2 regions of the Lacticaseibacillus casei DSM 20011 genome follow, and region 2 is predicted to be linked to the other one. Evidence: riboswitches for the same ligand, from Rfam matches in the RefSeq annotation. Region 2 holds a riboswitch; the other holds the start of a gene.

Region 1 (8,039 bases), 980 kb from region 2:
ACTTGTTAACCATTAACGCTAATTGTTACAATGGGCGCGTATTCATGTAGCCCAATTTTTATAGCATTCAAAAGTCTAAAGAAGGACAGACAATTGGGGAAAATAATATCCATTGGCGGTTCATTGCTGAAGCGCGCACTTCTTCTCGCAGGCATCATGCTGCTTGATGTCTTAACTGAATTCCATGATTTTTTTACAATCAGCAAATTGCAGCAAGACCAATATGAAGTTCTAGTGATTGAACTATTATTAAAAGGGGCATTCATTTGGTTTCTTCATTGGCTATATTTCCGGCAATTGAAACGTTTTAATCCAAATGGCTATGGCCTAAAGCCACTTTCGAGAAAGAACATGCTTATACTTCTCATTGGGGTTGTGTCTCTTTTTGGGTTGCTGTGTGTTGAATCTCTCACGCCTTTCAACGCGGACAATGCCACGAATCAGGTGCTTGTTAACAAATTCATTTGAACTGCGCCATTATTAGCCAGTGTTGACGCTGTATTAGCGGCACCGATTATTGAAGAATTTATATTACGCGGAATTTTCTTTAACTATTTTGTCAACAAGAACACTATTATGAGCAAAATTTTCGTTGTCTTAGTCTCAGGCTTTGTGTTTGGGTTGCTTCAGGAACCTCATTTCACCGTCAATCTTTTAGTTTACTGCACCATGGGATGGCTATTTGGTTCCGTTTACGCGCTTACTGGGGATTTACGCTATAGCATCGCACTGCACATCCTTAATAACGTCTTAGCCTTTGTTTCTATGTTTTGACAGCGGTTCAAAAATGCTTCTCGTAAGTATGCCTGCTAATATAAACTTCTTCCACCATAACGTGTTCACTGCCGCAGAAGTCTGTGTGTATGGACCTCAGGCGCAATAGCCAAAAAACGGCCATTACGCCTATGCCACTTACACACCGCCTTCTAACCGCGCCAATTCACGCTCACATCCAATTGACATCCACCTCCCATTCCGCTACACTTGATTTTGACATTTAAATACACCACCAAGAAATAGAGGTTGCGGTGGGCAACGAAAACTGGGGAGTGCCGGATCATGTTGAACCAGTCGTAAGTGCCGCCGCCGAAATGTCGGGCCGTGTTCGGACGATCCGCATTGGGCCATGAGCGCATAACTCATGGACTGTCGAAGCAGGTTGCTTCGGGGCGCTATGATTCTGGTTTATGACTAAAATCGATGGAATCGACCTTTATTGCTTGTTCAATAAAGGTCGATTTTTTGGTTCCAGCTCTATTTCCCACTACAAGAAGGGAGAATGTCATTTTATGAAAAAACACTGGGTTGCACGTTTGGGTGTGCTGGGGCTCGTATTGATTCTGCTGCTTGGCGGTTTTGCTGCTAAGCCAGTCAATGCTGCGAGCGACGACAACACATTCAAAGTCGGTATGGAAGCCGGCTATGCACCGTTCAATTGGACACAGAACACAGATGCCAATAACGCGGTCAAGATTCAAGGCAGTCATGAATACGCCAATGGTTACGATGTTCAGATTGCGCGGAAAGTCGCTAAGGCACTGCACAAGAAAGTCGTTGTGGTCAAAACCTCTTGGGATGGCCTGCCGCCTGCTTTAACTTCCGGAAAAATCGATGCCATTATCGCCGGGATGTCACCAACACCGGATCGGCGCAAAACGATTGATTTTACCAATCCGTACTACATTTCCAATCTGACCATGGTCGTCCGTAAAGACAGCAAATATGCAAAAGCCAAGAGTATTGCTGATTTTAAAGGTGCTAAAGTGACAGCGCAGCTCAGTACGTATCACTATCAGGCCATTAACCAAATCAAAGGAGTCGTCAAGGAACCGGCCATGAACGACTTCCCAGCGATGCGGGTGGCCTTGGAGTCTGGCACCATTGACGGCTACGTTTCCGAAGTTCCTGAAGGGATCACGGCAGAACGCGCCAACCCGAACCTGATGTATATCCATTTTGCCAAGGGTCAGGGATTTAAAACCGATGCCAGCGACACCAACCTAGCAATCGGGTTGCGGAAAAACGATCCCAATAAAGCTAAAATCAATGAACTGCTCGCTACGATTTCCAAAAAAGAGCGGGCACGCCTGATGAATGAGGCGGTCGATAATCAGCCTTCGACCGAAAAGAGCGGCAACTGGTTCATGGCCATTATGAAACAGTATGGGCCGATGCTCTTGCGTGGTACCGGTATGACGTTGTTACTGGCCTTGGTCGGCACCCTTGTTGGCTTCATCATCGGCCTGTTAGTCGGGATTATTCGCACCACGCCAAAACCCAAGAAGTTGGGACAGCGCGGTTTGCGGGCAGTTATCAATTGGCTGCTTTCCTTGTATATCGAAGTCTTCCGTGGCACGCCAATGATTGTTCAGGCAGCGGTCTTGTATTATGGCGCCGCCCAAGCCTGGCACCTGAACATGGATCGCACTACCGCAGCGCTTTTGATTGTTTCAATTAACACTGGCGCCTACATTTCCGAAATTATCCGTGGCGGGATTATTTCCGTTGATGAAGGACAGTTCGAAGCAGCCAGTGCGCTGGGCATGACGCATCTACAAACCATGATGAAAGTTATCCTGCCGCAAGCGGTTCGTAATTCCCTGCCAGCGGTCACGAATGAGTTCATTGTGAACATTAAGGATACGTCCGTGCTGTCGGTTATCTCGGTTTCCGAACTGTTCTTCAGCGGCGAAACCATTGCCGGACAAAGCTTCCAGTTCTTCCACACCTATCTGATCGTCAGCGGCATCTATCTCATCATGACCTTCACCATCAGCCGCCTCTTCCGGCTCATCGAAAAACATCTCGACGGACCCAAAGACTACAACGTGATGAACAATCAAATGCAGGTTGAAACACCGAAAATTGGCACCGCAAAAGAGGGGGACTAGCTCATGGCAAGCGAACCATTAATCCAAGTTAAGAATCTCAAAAAGAGTTTTGGGAACCACGAAGTCCTGACTGACATCAATTTCAACGTCCAAGCCGGTGAAGTTGTTTCAATCATCGGTCGCAGCGGCTCCGGCAAGTCGACCCTGTTGCGCAACATCAACCTGTTGGAAACCCCAACTGGCGGCGATATTCTTTTTCATGGCAAAAGCATTCTAGGGGAAGACGTAAAGTTGAGCACCTATCGCGCCAAAGTCGGCATGGTGTTCCAGAGCTTCAATTTGTTCAACAACATGACCGTCTTGCAAAACGTAATGGTGCCGCAGCAAACCGTCTTAAAACGTGACGCTGCTGCCGCCAAAACCCACGCGTTGGAACTATTGAAACAAGTCGGCATGGATCCCTTCATTGCCGCCAAACCGGATCAGCTCTCCGGCGGGCAGGAACAGCGGGTCGCCATTGCCCGCGCCGAAGCAATGGATCCGGAAGTGCTCCTGTTTGATGAGCCAACCAGTGCGCTGGATCCGGAAATGGTCGATGATGTCCTGAACACGATGACGGCCCTAGCCCACACTGGCCTGACCATGATCATCGTCACCCACGAAATGGCCTTCGCTCGCGATGTTTCCGATCGCGTCGTCTTCATGAACAACGGCATCATTGCCGAGTCCGGCACGCCGGATCAAATCTTCGGCAATCCGCAACAAACAGCGACAAAGGAATTCCTGAAGCGTTACTTGAACCGGGTTTAACTGAATTAGCCTCATAAACAGATAAAAATGAAGCCGGATCATAATTCACGGCCACAATACAAAAGCGGGCATACTCAACAATAACTGGAGTATGTCCGCTTTTAGTTTTCCTAGGAAATTGGTTTGAATTATTAAAACGTCAGTGCCAAAGCGTAGCAATCGGAGGCCAGATGGGGCTCAGTGGTGAAATCATTGTTGGCGGTTTACCGCCTACAATGAGGCCGATCTTTGAGACTCAGCCGGTTTTGCTGAGGCTCAAAGTCGTGCCCACCACGTTCCAGCCCCATTTGGCCGGAGATTGCGGAGTTTGGCACGACAATCTATTATTTTGTCTTCCGCTTCTTTTCCCGATGTTCGCGCCATGTGTCCAGACTCACCACGATGAAGAACAGGAAAAAGCCGCCGACCCCGGACTCTGCCGTTAGCAAAAGGTAGCGCAAGGCAAGGTAGCCTTTTCCAGCGGTGACGTCTTGATAGCCGACATAGCCAAACGTCATTAGCACCGCTAAGCCCAGTACCAGCACGGTGTAAATAAGGGTTCGTTTTAAAATCCGTTTGAATGTCGTCATGGACGCGCCTGCTTTCTTTTGGTTAATTAACGATTATCTTTCAAAATGGTTTCGGCTTGCTTTTGCAGCGTGGTTAGCACGGTCTTAGGCTCGGCCTTTTTGGAAACGGTCTGGTCAACGGCATCCAGCAAGTTGTTACGGTAAGTGTTATAGCCGATGAATGGTGTTGATGAGAATGCATCATCATAAGCATCGACTGCGGCCTGGTAGTTCGGGTTGGCTTTTAGGTAGGCTTGATAGTCGCTTGACTTCGTGGCGGTCGACACAACCGGTACGTACCCGCTGGCTTTGGCCCACTGCGTCTGAATCTTGGTGCTCATCAGAAACTTCATGAATTTAACCGCGCCTTTGATTTGATCCGCCGAGGCACCTTTGAAAACTGAAATACCATTGTTACCCAGAACCGAACTGGATTTGCCATCAAAACTCGGCATCACCGCGGTTCCCCAATGCATGCTCTTAGGTGCCGTTGACGCGATCTGCTGAATCGTGGCGCTAGAGCCGAAGCCGGCAAAAATTTTACCTTGAACAAATGGCACATTAAAGTAATTATCCAGTCCTGCTGTGACAGCCGTCTTATCCTGCAGCATGCTGGTGATCGCCGTCATCGCTTTGATGCTAGCTGGCGTATCGATTTTCGCCTTCTACCGCGGCGTAATCAGGCGATTGCCGACATCATACGCTAATGTCTCAAATTCAAAATCATAACTCTTATTAAACGCGACACCTGTGATGCCATCACCCTTAAGCTGTTGCCCGATTTTGGCAAGTTCTTCCCAAGTCTTCGGTACAGTCAGATGATATTTTTCTAGGATATCCTTGTTGTAAAACATGAGCCGCGTCCCGGTGGCAAACGGAATCTGATAATAATCACCGTGATACTTCAGGTTCGTGGCAATGCCGGGATAAATCGACTTCAGCTCCGCGGCGGAAAACTGGGATTTTACCTGCTTATCAATGTTGACCAGCATCCCGTCATGGACATATTCCGGAATAATCGTATCCGTTACCTGCCCAATCGTCGGTAAGGTTTTGGACTTCGCCGATGCCAGGTACTTCTTCTGCAAGTTGTCATACGAACCCTGCGATGTTGCAACGACCTTGTATTGCTTTTGACTACTGTTAAACGTCTTGATATACCCTTCCAACGCCTTGTTGTAATTCCCGGTCATCCGGTGCCAAAAGGTAATCGTCACCGGACCCTTGGAAGTTTTCTGCGCCGAACTGCCACTACTGCATGCGGTCAGCAACAAGACCATCAATGCAGTCGCAACACCAAGTAACCAACGTCTCTTCATCACATGTACCCCCATTATTGTCGTAAACGCATCGTGTCGTTGTGGACAAGACCCGCAAACCGCCGATCCCATCCGGCTGTCAGTACATCTCCTTAAAACTATGTACAGTATACCAATACTTACCGCAAGCGGTATCTTTTGCCAAAAAAAAAGAAACGCGCATTTTAGAATCAAGTTAGCCACTGTCTCAAAATTTTTTGGACAATAAAAAACATCAAGAACAGATATCCTGTATCATTGAAGTTCCTACACAAACAATGGAAGAGGATATTGTCTTGATGCAGAAACAGGATAGCACACACCGCCAAAAAGGTCAGCACTTAACATCACTCGAGCGCGGAAAAGTGGCCGGATTCCGCCAAGCTGGGAAGTCCAATCGTTGGATTGCTGCTGAAATTGGCGTCTGCCCGCAGACCATTAATAATGAAATCAAGCGAGGTACAGTAGATCAGGTCAAGAAGAGTAATGGCAAGCGCGTCTACCATCGACAATACCTGCCAGAGGCTGCTCAGGCACGTTACGAGACTGCACGCTTGAGCTGCCATCGTCCTGACAAGTTCGCCAGCGTACAGGTCTTCTTAGCCTGGTACGTACAGCGAGCTAAGCAGGACAAATGGTCGCCGGATGCTTCGATCGGCTATGCCAAGCGACACAAGCTGTTTACTCCTGAAGAGCTTGTTTGTGCCTCGACTTTGTACCAGTACATTGACGACCAACGCCTAGAGATTCGAAATATCGACCTGTTGGAGAAGACTAAGCGGAAGACCTCTCACCAGCACCACACCAAGGCTAAGCGCCTGGCTGGCCGCAGTATCGAGGAACGGCCTAAGGTCGTTGAACGACGCAGGCAGTTCGGTCACTGGGAGATGGATACCATTGTCGGTAAACGCAATGGCAAGGAGAGCGTCATCTTGACTCTGATTGAGCGCAAGACCCGTTGCCAACTTCTCCGCTTGATCGAAGGACGAGATGCAGACTCTGTGAGCTATGCATTGCGTGGAATCAAGCGCGAATGGGGAGCTTGCATCAAGACCATCACAGCCGACAACGGACCCGAGTTCACCGCCTTAAATACTGCTTTTGCTGGGACGGAAACTGAGATCTTCTACGCCCATCCTTACACGTCCTGCGACCGTGGCACCAACGAGGCACATAACCGGATGATCCGCCAGGACTTCCCTAAGGGCATGTCCCTAGATGACATTAGCCCTAGTCAAGTGCAGGCCACGCAAGACCGCTTGAATCAGTTGCCTCGCAAACAACAGGGCTACTGCACACCCCAGCAAAACTTTGAGGCCGAAGCTCGGCGCGTTCACCGCATGGCCCAGTAGTCTCTCTAGCGCCACAACTTCTATTTGATAACGGCCTGTTCTGGGATTGTCCTCAACGACTGGCTAACTTGTTCTTGCAATTTACGAAAAAAAAGAAAGCCGATTTTGCTTTCTTTTTGCATTTTACTGCGGTATTAAGCTTGTTCTTCCGTTAATTTAAGATAGAAATTCGCCAATGTCATACTGCGATACGGGATGACCCAGATGGAAGCCAGCCCCATAGTAATCAACTCTAACAGCCACCAGCCCAGAAAACTCAGCAATAACACAAAGTAATCCCACTTATGGCCAAACATCAACTCTCGGCTGCGGGTCACGGCTTCGGTATAGCCAATCGGTTGGCCGCTATCGATCGCATCCCGATAAATCCATTGCGCCTGTGAATACGCCATCGCCTTAACAATCCCCGGGACAATCAGCAAGAACATCCACAGGAAAATCCAGAGCCATTGCAACAGACCAATCAACAAGCTGCCCAGAAAATATTCGCCCCGTTCAAAAATCTTGAACATCTGCATCCAACTAAACTGATGATCCGACCGGCCGCGAAGACCATCGATCATCGCAAACATGACGCCAATCATCAGTAACACACCCAACAGGCTCAAAAAAATAACAATTGACTGCCACATCTGCCAGTATTCATTCACCCGCCCGCCTGTGACCGTGAATATATCTCCCCGCAACAGAGTATGCCATTCCCCGCGATGTACTTCATGTACGGAAGGAAACGGCACAAGCGTTGCGAATGCCATCAACAGTAACGCCGGTAAACTAATGCGCAGATAATAGCTAAAGTTGGGATTCAATTCCGCCTTGGCTTGATTCTTTAGTGATGTCCGGTCCACAGACAACTCCCCCTTAACTGTGATTGCCTCATACAGTTGCTGGGAATATCATAACAGAAAAGCCCGTTTTGTTACACAAACTTGAGCGGGACCTTCGGATTGAGTCGTGGCTTCCCGCGCAAAAGTGTAAACTCATCGCCACTTACGGTTAACTCGGTTTTCGAATCAAAAAACCCAGCCGCATAGCTTTTGATTAAAACCGGTCCTACTGGGGAATCAAGGTGCGCATCAAATACATCCGGCACATTACGGCGTGGCAATATCAGGAGACTGAATTTAGCTTGGGATGCATCATGATACTGTCGCGAATAAGGCCCGATGCCATCATTTAAATCCAAAACCAACACCCGAT
Region 2 (8,039 bases):
TTGTTTGATGACAGTTTGGCCATGCATGTAAGGAACTAAGACATCCGGAATCTTAACGGTGCCGTCTTCTTGTTGGTAATTTTCAAGAATGGCTGCTACCGTTCGGCCAACTGCCAGTCCTGAACCGTTGAGTGTGTGGACAAACTGCAACTTGCCTTCGTCGTCGCGATAACGGATCTGCGCACGGCGCGCCTGAAAGTCTGTGCAATTGCTGCAGCTCGAGATTTCTCGGTATCGGTCTTGCGCTGGCAACCAGACTTCAAGGTCGTTCGTCTTAGCACTGGTAAAGCTGGCGTCGTTGCTGGCTAACGTGATGACATGGTAAGGCAATCCAAGCTTACGCAACAGATCCTCAGCGTCGTGAATCAGATTGGCTAATTCTTTCCATGAATCTTCCGGTTTACAGAACTTCACCATTTCAACTTTATTAAATTGGTGCATGCGGATCAAACCACGAGTATCACGACCGGCGCTGCCGGCTTCGGAACGAAACGCTGGCGTTAAAGCCGTAAAATTAATTGGCAGTTTATCCGCATCGATAATGTCACCACGATAATAGTTTACCAATGGCACTTCGGCTGTCGGAATCATAGTTAATGGCTCGCCGTCATTTGTAATGGTGTAAGTAGCATCGGTAAACTTAGGGAACTGGCCAGTCCCAAACATGGAATCGTTGTTAACCAAGTAAGGGGGAATGATTTCCTCGTAGCCTTCCTTTTGATGTTCATCTAAAAAGAAATTGTAAACGGCACGTTCTAAACGGGCTCCTGCCCCTTTATAGTAAACAAAACGGCTGCCCGAAACTTTTGCGGCTCGTTCAAAGTCCAAAATACCCAGACTCTCCCCGACGTCCCAGTGATGCTTCGGCTTAAAGTCAAAACTTGGGATCTTACCCCATTTGTATTCTTCCCGGGAGTCATCTTCATTAAGTGACATTGGTACGTCATCTGCCGGAAAATTCGGTAACCGCACAAGAATATAAGTCACTTTGTCATTAAGTGCCGCCAATTCTTTGTCTAAAGCACTGATCTTCTGGCCGACTTCACGCATCGCTGCAATTTGGTCATCCGCATTTTCTTTGTTGCGCTTCATGACGGCAATCTTCCCGGAAACTTCATTACGCTGAGCTTTTAGTTCCTCGGTTTGCACTGTCACTTTTCTGCGTTTTTCATCTAGAGCCAGTAGCTCGTCGATTTCTTCACCCTTAATCGCCCGGGCGGCTAATTTTTTCTTCGCCCATTCAGGCCTTTGCCGAATCAATTTCAGATCTAACATACTTTTCCTCCCTCATCATTTTGGTGTATCTGACACGTCAAAGTTTGCCTTGCCGCGTTTGCCAGCGCAGAAACCTGCGTGTAACCGCGCCGGTTCACGCTCAACAAAAAAAGCCCTTCATCTCCAATGGGACGAAAGGCTTCTTTTCGCGGTACCACCCAAGTTTGGCGTAGAACGCCACCCTCTTAGCCGATAACGGTCGGCTTCCGTGCAGCTCATCACTGCCCACTCATGCGCTGGAATAAGGATGATTGTCAGCTTGCACCAACCGCTGACTCTCTAAAACATCCACTTAGGCGCTTCAGACGTGTTAACTATACATTTCTAAAATACCGCATCTTGACATAGGATACAAGAAATTTTCGGATTTTTAGGATGAAGACGTACCCTACTCCAGTCAATTGAACGGATTGCATCGCGTTCTAGTAGATAAACCGGGCTTCTTTGAGCATCTTTTCATCCCAAAGTTCACGTAGCAAACTATAAAGCTGGCCGTAGTGGTCATTGGTGACATTGATGTGCCACGGGAAAATCTGCGTCTTACCGACATTGTCTTGAATGAGCCCTACCGAAGTCGTGATGACCAGATCAACATCCTTGAGATTAGCATCAGGCGACGCTAACTCAACGAACGGGACTGCATGCAAAAACGCCAAGAGATCGATATAGCCAGTCATTGTTTGTTCGATAATCGGAGCAACCAACACTTTTTTGCGTGGCTGAAATTGAACTACAAGTTGATGCAGGCTGCGATAAAATGCCTCTGTCAAAACTTCTCGGCAATTTCGAAACGATGACAGCTTCTTGCGCCCAATCACTTCGTCAAGCGTGACCTTAACCTGTTGGTAAAATGCCGGATCATCCTTGGTTTGCTGAATGTTTGAACTGAACTCGGCTAACAAACTGGTCGTAAAATCCTTATTAAACGCCAGCACACTCACCGTCACACTTAGCATATTGACGAATAGCAAACGGTAAATATCATCGGGTAGGTGAATATCACGCTTGAAGCTGTATGGAAAATGCTCGAAAAATCCACTGATCAGTTGATAAATCTCGGGATTATAGTTGTTTTTGCGCTCGATCATCCGCTTTTCAACTTGCTCATCCGTGATAATATATAGCGGTGCAAAATTAAATAGAAAATAAAGCGCGTCACTTTCGCTCTGTTGCTGCTGGGTGGTCAAATGCTCAAATTGTTTTGATTTATCCAGTAGTCGCGAGGCCGCGTCGCTGAACAAATTGGGAACCGGGTAATGCAGCACCTCCGATTGCGAATCGTGCACCAAAATGTGGCCGCTTAAAATGCGCTGATGGGAAATCGCCACATAATACATTAGTAACTCACGCGTGATGGTGTTGACCTTGCCGCTATCGAAGACGACCAGTAAGCCATCTAGAATCTGGCCAGCTTGCTGGTGCGTTAAATTTTCAAAAGGCCACGCTACGCCATTGGTTGCCAACCAATAAGCAATTGTCATAAACAGCCGGATATTTAATTCCGGGCCGGTAAATGATAGTGTTTCATACGAGAACTGCACTCCGCTTTGCCGCGCATAACCCCGAAGCGCCTTTAAATGGCGCAAAACCGTGGCTTTAGAGCTATCGCAGGCTTTCAAAAAATCATCAAGGTTCTCATACCGTTGATATAAGACAGCGTCTAAAAATTTGTATGGATGTGATTGGGCAACAAGATGATAGCGAAATTCGTCAGGCGGCACCGCAAATAGTGTTTTCACCGAACTATGGTGCCGGCCAAGCATTGCCTGTAATGAACTAATCAGGCCGTTATAAGTATTATAGACGCTGCCATAATTGCGGTTCGTAAGTGCTGCTATCTGTTTGAGATTAACCTCACTTACCAAGGGCCGATGACCACGATAAGCCGCTAATTTTGCCGTAACTGGTGTCTGCGCTTCCCGTACCTCGATAATGGTACGAAACAACCCCAGTTTCTCAGCGTCAGACATTGACAAAAAAATATCATGATTGTCTTTCATAAAATCTCCCTACTTCAAATAATTTACCCCATTTCCCATGATTATACTTCATCGAACATACAGCGTCAGGTTTCAAGCTCGGCACAAAGCTTGTCTATACCATTTTTATAGCAGTTTCTTATCTTAACAGATGGTTTTACGCATGTTTAAAGTTCAATAGTTCACTAATAAAACGTCATACTCGTCATTCTTTGTTATAATTGATATTGAAGCGAACAAAATTGTCTTCAGATTGGGGGATCACGATGCTTTACGAACAAACTTTTCTTGACCGCGCTGATTTCCAAAAATACCAAATGTTTTCAGCTATCAAGGATAGTAATGTCCAAACTTACACCATTAATACCCTCAGTCGGCACCTAGACCTTTCTTATCAGCAAGGTTACAACATCTTGCAGGAACTCTTCTGCGATCTAACTGAATTAACTGCCCACCCGGAAAATCTTAAACGTAAACAAATCAACCCTCTCATGGAAATTGACGTGACGGTTGATGATTATCACCTTTATTTGCTAAAACATGCGATCGCATTTCAATTTGTCGACTACATTGTTCAGGCAAATCATCCTTCTACCGAGCAATTTGGCCGCGCCCATTTCATCAGTCGCTCGACGTTGGTGCGTAAAACCGTCGCCTTGCGCGCATTGCTCGAACGATTCCAAATTAAGCTGTCTTTTAGTGACTTATGCTTCATCGGCGAAGAAAGCCGAATCCGCCTGTTTCTGTTTGATTTTTACTGGCTGGGGTATCATGGCGTGGACTGGCCATTTAAAGTGTTGGATGAGCAGCAAATTGTCAAAGAATACATGGCCTTGCCTAATGCTAAAACCAATCCGGTCGATGTTCTTGAAGAGATCCTTTTTTGGGCAATCTGTCGGGTGCGGATCAGCGGCAACCATTTTGTTACCGGCAACGAACCGTTTGACCGGATCTTCAATGATTACCCACCATTTCAGCATTCCGTTTATACGCAAGAAATGTTCCCGGCGTTCAATAAGCAATTCATGAAAGCTGAAAATGATTTTTTCTATTTTCAGCAACATCGAACGATCACCTTCTTGCCTGACACACCAGCCGATAAAGACTTTATTCATTACGTTCTTAGCCAAAAGACAGTTGTTGCCGATTTCGTTAAACGACTTTTAGCCTTTTTAGGTGATCATATTCGGCATCACACAGTCTTTGACCTTCAGCACGAACAGGGGTTGATCCTCAATCTGACCCGAATCGCATTGAACAATGAAATGCTGGGTGGCGACTTCATGCATTTGGTCGACTTTTTCAATCCCCGTGCGTTGAATTACACCAAAACCAATCTTTATCAAGGCCTTGAGGAATTCATTGCCACGCTGCCTGATACGCCGGCATATCGACACTTTCTTGGTAAGCAGCATCTATTTTTGCGCACGCTCTACTATTTGCTGACGCCTTATCTGCGCTACTTTGCGGAAACACCTACCGTACGGGTCAGATTGGCCTATCTCGACCACAACTTGCTTAACCGCCGCCTCGTCAACTTCCTATCCGATCTACCAATGGTTCACTTATTACCAGAACGTGCCGTTTTTAAAACAGCAGACCTCGTCATTACCAGCGTCGATAATGAGCAGGCCATCAAAGCCGCTGCGCCTGCCGGTTTTCACGGGCACATCATTAGTTGGACAGCGGAAGACAGCGATGACGCCATCTTCCAACTGTATTTGTTGATTCGCCGCTTGTACCTAAAGAAAACCGACGCCTCGTTATCAGCCCAAAATGTCGATCCCCCTTCGTAGGCTCCCGTCGTTCGAATAAATTTTAACAGTTAGCCATCAAAAATCGGCTCTAAAACGCAGCAATTTGCGTTTTAGAGCCGATTTAGTTTAGGCGCAAATTCATACTTTAACGAGAAACATTGCAGTCAGAAAGCCAATCAGGTAACCCGTTACTTACGCTCACTTGTTCGCTTGATGCTCGCGGTGCGGTGAAAGGTCGACTTTTTCTAGCGGAATCAGTTTGGTCTTGTGCTTCACCTTATACCAGACGAATAAAACGATGAATAGCGGAATAGACATGTAGGAAATCAGCAGACGCCCCCAGGCAAAATGTTGCACCGCTTGCAGATCCTGACCCACAATCACAATTAAGCTCATGATAATCGCCAAAATCGGGCCAACCGGGAACCATTTTGCATGATATTTTAACTCATGAACATCATGCCTCTGCTTCACAAACGCACGGCGGAAGCGAAAATGCGACACCGCAATCCCAAGCCACGCTAGGAATCCGGTCAGACCGGATACGGCGACCAACAGTTGGTAAACATGGGGTCCCATGATGCTGGTTAAAAATGTCAAACCACCGACCAGCATCGTCAGTAGTAAGGCTGCAATCGGAATGCCGCGCGTATTCGTTTTTTGAAAAACGCGTAGCGCAAATCCGGATCCGCCCATGGCCCACAACATTCGGGTTGAAGCATACATGCCGGAATTGGCAGACGATAAAACCGATGTCAGAATCACGGCGTTCATCACGCTGGCCGCTCCGGCGAGGCCAATTCGATCAAAAACCAGCGTAAACGGCGAAATTGCCACTTGATCAACACTGGCGCCTAACAGGTTCGGACTGGTATAAGGAATGATGGCGGCAATGACAGCGATAGACAAAATATAGAACAATAAGATCCGCCAAAACACCTGCTTAATCGCCTTGGGAATGCTGGTTTCCGGGGTAGCACTTTCGCCCGCGGTAATCCCGATTAGCTCGGTGCCTTGAAAAGAAAACCCTGCGACCACGAAAACCGCTAATGTTGCCGGCAACCCACCAACAAACGGCGCCGCCTCGGTCGTATAATTTTTAAAGCCAATGGGACCGTGCCCGCCCATGATTCCCATAATGGTCAACAAACCCACGACCAGAAAGACCAGTACGGTGATCACTTTGATTAATGACAGCCAGTATTCGGTTTCGCCAAACGACTTAACGGAAATAATGTTAATCGTAAAAATAAGCGCCAAAAAGCCCAGCGAAAACAGCCAGCCTGGCACATCCGGCAACCAGAAGTGCATCACAATGGCAGTTGTCGAAACATCAACCGCAACGGTGATGGCCCAGTTAAACCAGTAGTTCCAACCTAAGGCAAAGCCAAACGCCGGATCAACAAACCGGCTGGCGTACTCTGAAAAGGAACCGGATACCGGCACATAGGTGGCCATTTCGCCTAAACTGGTCATTAGAAAGAACACCATTAACCCGATGCCAATATATGCCGCGATTGCGCCGCCCGGGCCGGCAGTTGCAATCGCGCTGCCGCTGGCGACAAAAAGTCCGGTGCCAATACTGCCGCCGAGGGCAATCATTGAAAGATGCCGGGTTTTGAGTTCTCGTTTTACCTGATTCGTTGCTGACTGTGCCACAAAAGTACTCCTTTGCTGAATGGGTTGAGATGTTAAACGTTGGGTTTGTTACGGTTACAGGGCGTTTAAGCACTAAAAAAACCGGTGGGTGTCAGTAACTAACCCATCGGCTTATTCTGCTTTCCGTCATGAATAAACGTGATCCGATTTGTTAGCGCCCCGCGATAGTCGCGACAGTCCAGCAGATGTTATCCACTGGCCCAACACCGCCTCACTGAACTAAGCCGGCATTTCGGCACCTTTCCCTTTAACAACTGCGCATCTGGCGTTCAGGCCATTGCAGTTGCGACTGATGATCGGTGCGACCTCTAATCTTGATTATGGTTCACGTTATCATGTCTTGTTTCTAACGGCAACCGGCTCTCACCCGGTTTTAACTCAATTTTCAGCTTTGCGGATGTCATCGACTAAACTAGCCGTGTCAAAGTGCTGCTTTAAAAACGGTTCGTCATCGGTTGGCAGGTGTAACTGAAAGTCGCTAAACTTTTGTAAAAATAATTCGCCACTGTCGAGCTCAAATCCGAGAATGTGCCCGCCCATGTGATGATCAGCCGACAAAAAGTGCAAATGGAAACCCGGCGATACCACACCGGCATAAAGATCCGGTGAAAAGTACCCGATCAGCGTGCCTTTGACGTTATCGGCATGGAATTCTTTTTGGCCCGAAGCCGTCTCTGTCAACGTCGGATAAGGAGGTTGTTGCGGCAACACAGCGCGCGTGTGCATTTGCGTGAAGGTACCTTCGACCCGAACTGCCGCAAAAAGATTGCTCGTTTGTAACCGATCAAGAACCGCTTTCTGAAATCCGGTCAGATCCAACCCCTGAAGCTTCCCGGCCGAAACATCGGCTTGATAATGAACATTCGCAAACGGCACTTTCTCATCCGCTGCAACTTCGCGAACGGTACCTTGTGCGTTAACCTGATAAACTTTGCCGGCTTGAATAATCAACTCGCCATCAAGGCCGGTCAACGTGCCAATACCAGTGTCACCATGTTGCAACAACGCTTCAATTGTCTGCGTTCCGGCAAACAAACCAGGCACTAACATTGCCAGTGTCCCATGTTGATACAATCGATCCGTTTCCAAAAAGAAGTCCCTCCTTTTGCGCAGGGTTGGGCCTGCAGCCGCCCAGAATCAACCTGCCGCCAACGATTAATAAATCTGGTCAGGCAGCATTGCCGCGCCGAGTTCCGCATTATCGGAATAATCGACCGGAATGTCAACCAGCACTGGCCCTTTAGTCGCAAACGCTTCATCAAGCACCTTGCCAAGTTCACTCGGTTTATTGACCCGCAGACCCTTGGCACCAAAAGCTTCTACATACTTCACAAAATCAACCGGACCAAAGTCGACACCTGCTGCCCGA

What was found. Region 2 has a riboswitch for lysine ahead of LBCZ_RS08835 (amino acid permease). Riboswitches for the same ligand answer to the same signal wherever they lie in the genome.
Region 1: linked by a shared signal. The riboswitch ahead of LBCZ_RS13350 (ABC transporter permease subunit) and the one ahead of LBCZ_RS08835 (amino acid permease) in region 2 are both predicted to bind lysine.

The regions. Positions count from the first base shown of each region.
Region 1 is NZ_AP012544.1:2,772,416-2,780,454, forward strand. Features, by position in the region: gene LBCZ_RS13345 (hypothetical protein) at 94-468, shown strand; partial or broken gene LBCZ_RS16760 (lysostaphin resistance A-like protein) at 490-774, shown strand; lysine riboswitch at 1,010-1,183, shown strand; gene LBCZ_RS13350 (ABC transporter permease subunit) at 1,290-2,891, shown strand; gene LBCZ_RS13355 (amino acid ABC transporter ATP-binding protein) at 2,895-3,641, shown strand; gene LBCZ_RS13360 (hypothetical protein) at 3,965-4,210, opposite strand; partial or broken gene LBCZ_RS13365 (ABC transporter substrate-binding protein) at 4,237-5,508, opposite strand; gene LBCZ_RS13370 (IS30 family transposase) at 5,787-6,839, shown strand; gene LBCZ_RS13375 (DUF975 family protein) at 6,974-7,687, opposite strand; gene LBCZ_RS13380 (iron-sulfur cluster biosynthesis family protein) at 7,759-8,039, opposite strand, start outside.
Region 2 is NZ_AP012544.1:1,791,013-1,799,051, forward strand. Features, by position in the region: gene serS (serine--tRNA ligase) at 1-1,275, opposite strand, end outside; gene LBCZ_RS08825 (helix-turn-helix domain-containing protein) at 1,698-3,275, opposite strand; gene LBCZ_RS08830 (helix-turn-helix domain-containing protein) at 3,521-5,050, shown strand; gene LBCZ_RS08835 (amino acid permease) at 5,210-6,670, opposite strand; lysine riboswitch at 6,815-6,989, opposite strand; gene budA (acetolactate decarboxylase) at 7,049-7,759, opposite strand; gene alsS (acetolactate synthase AlsS) at 7,826-8,039, opposite strand, start outside.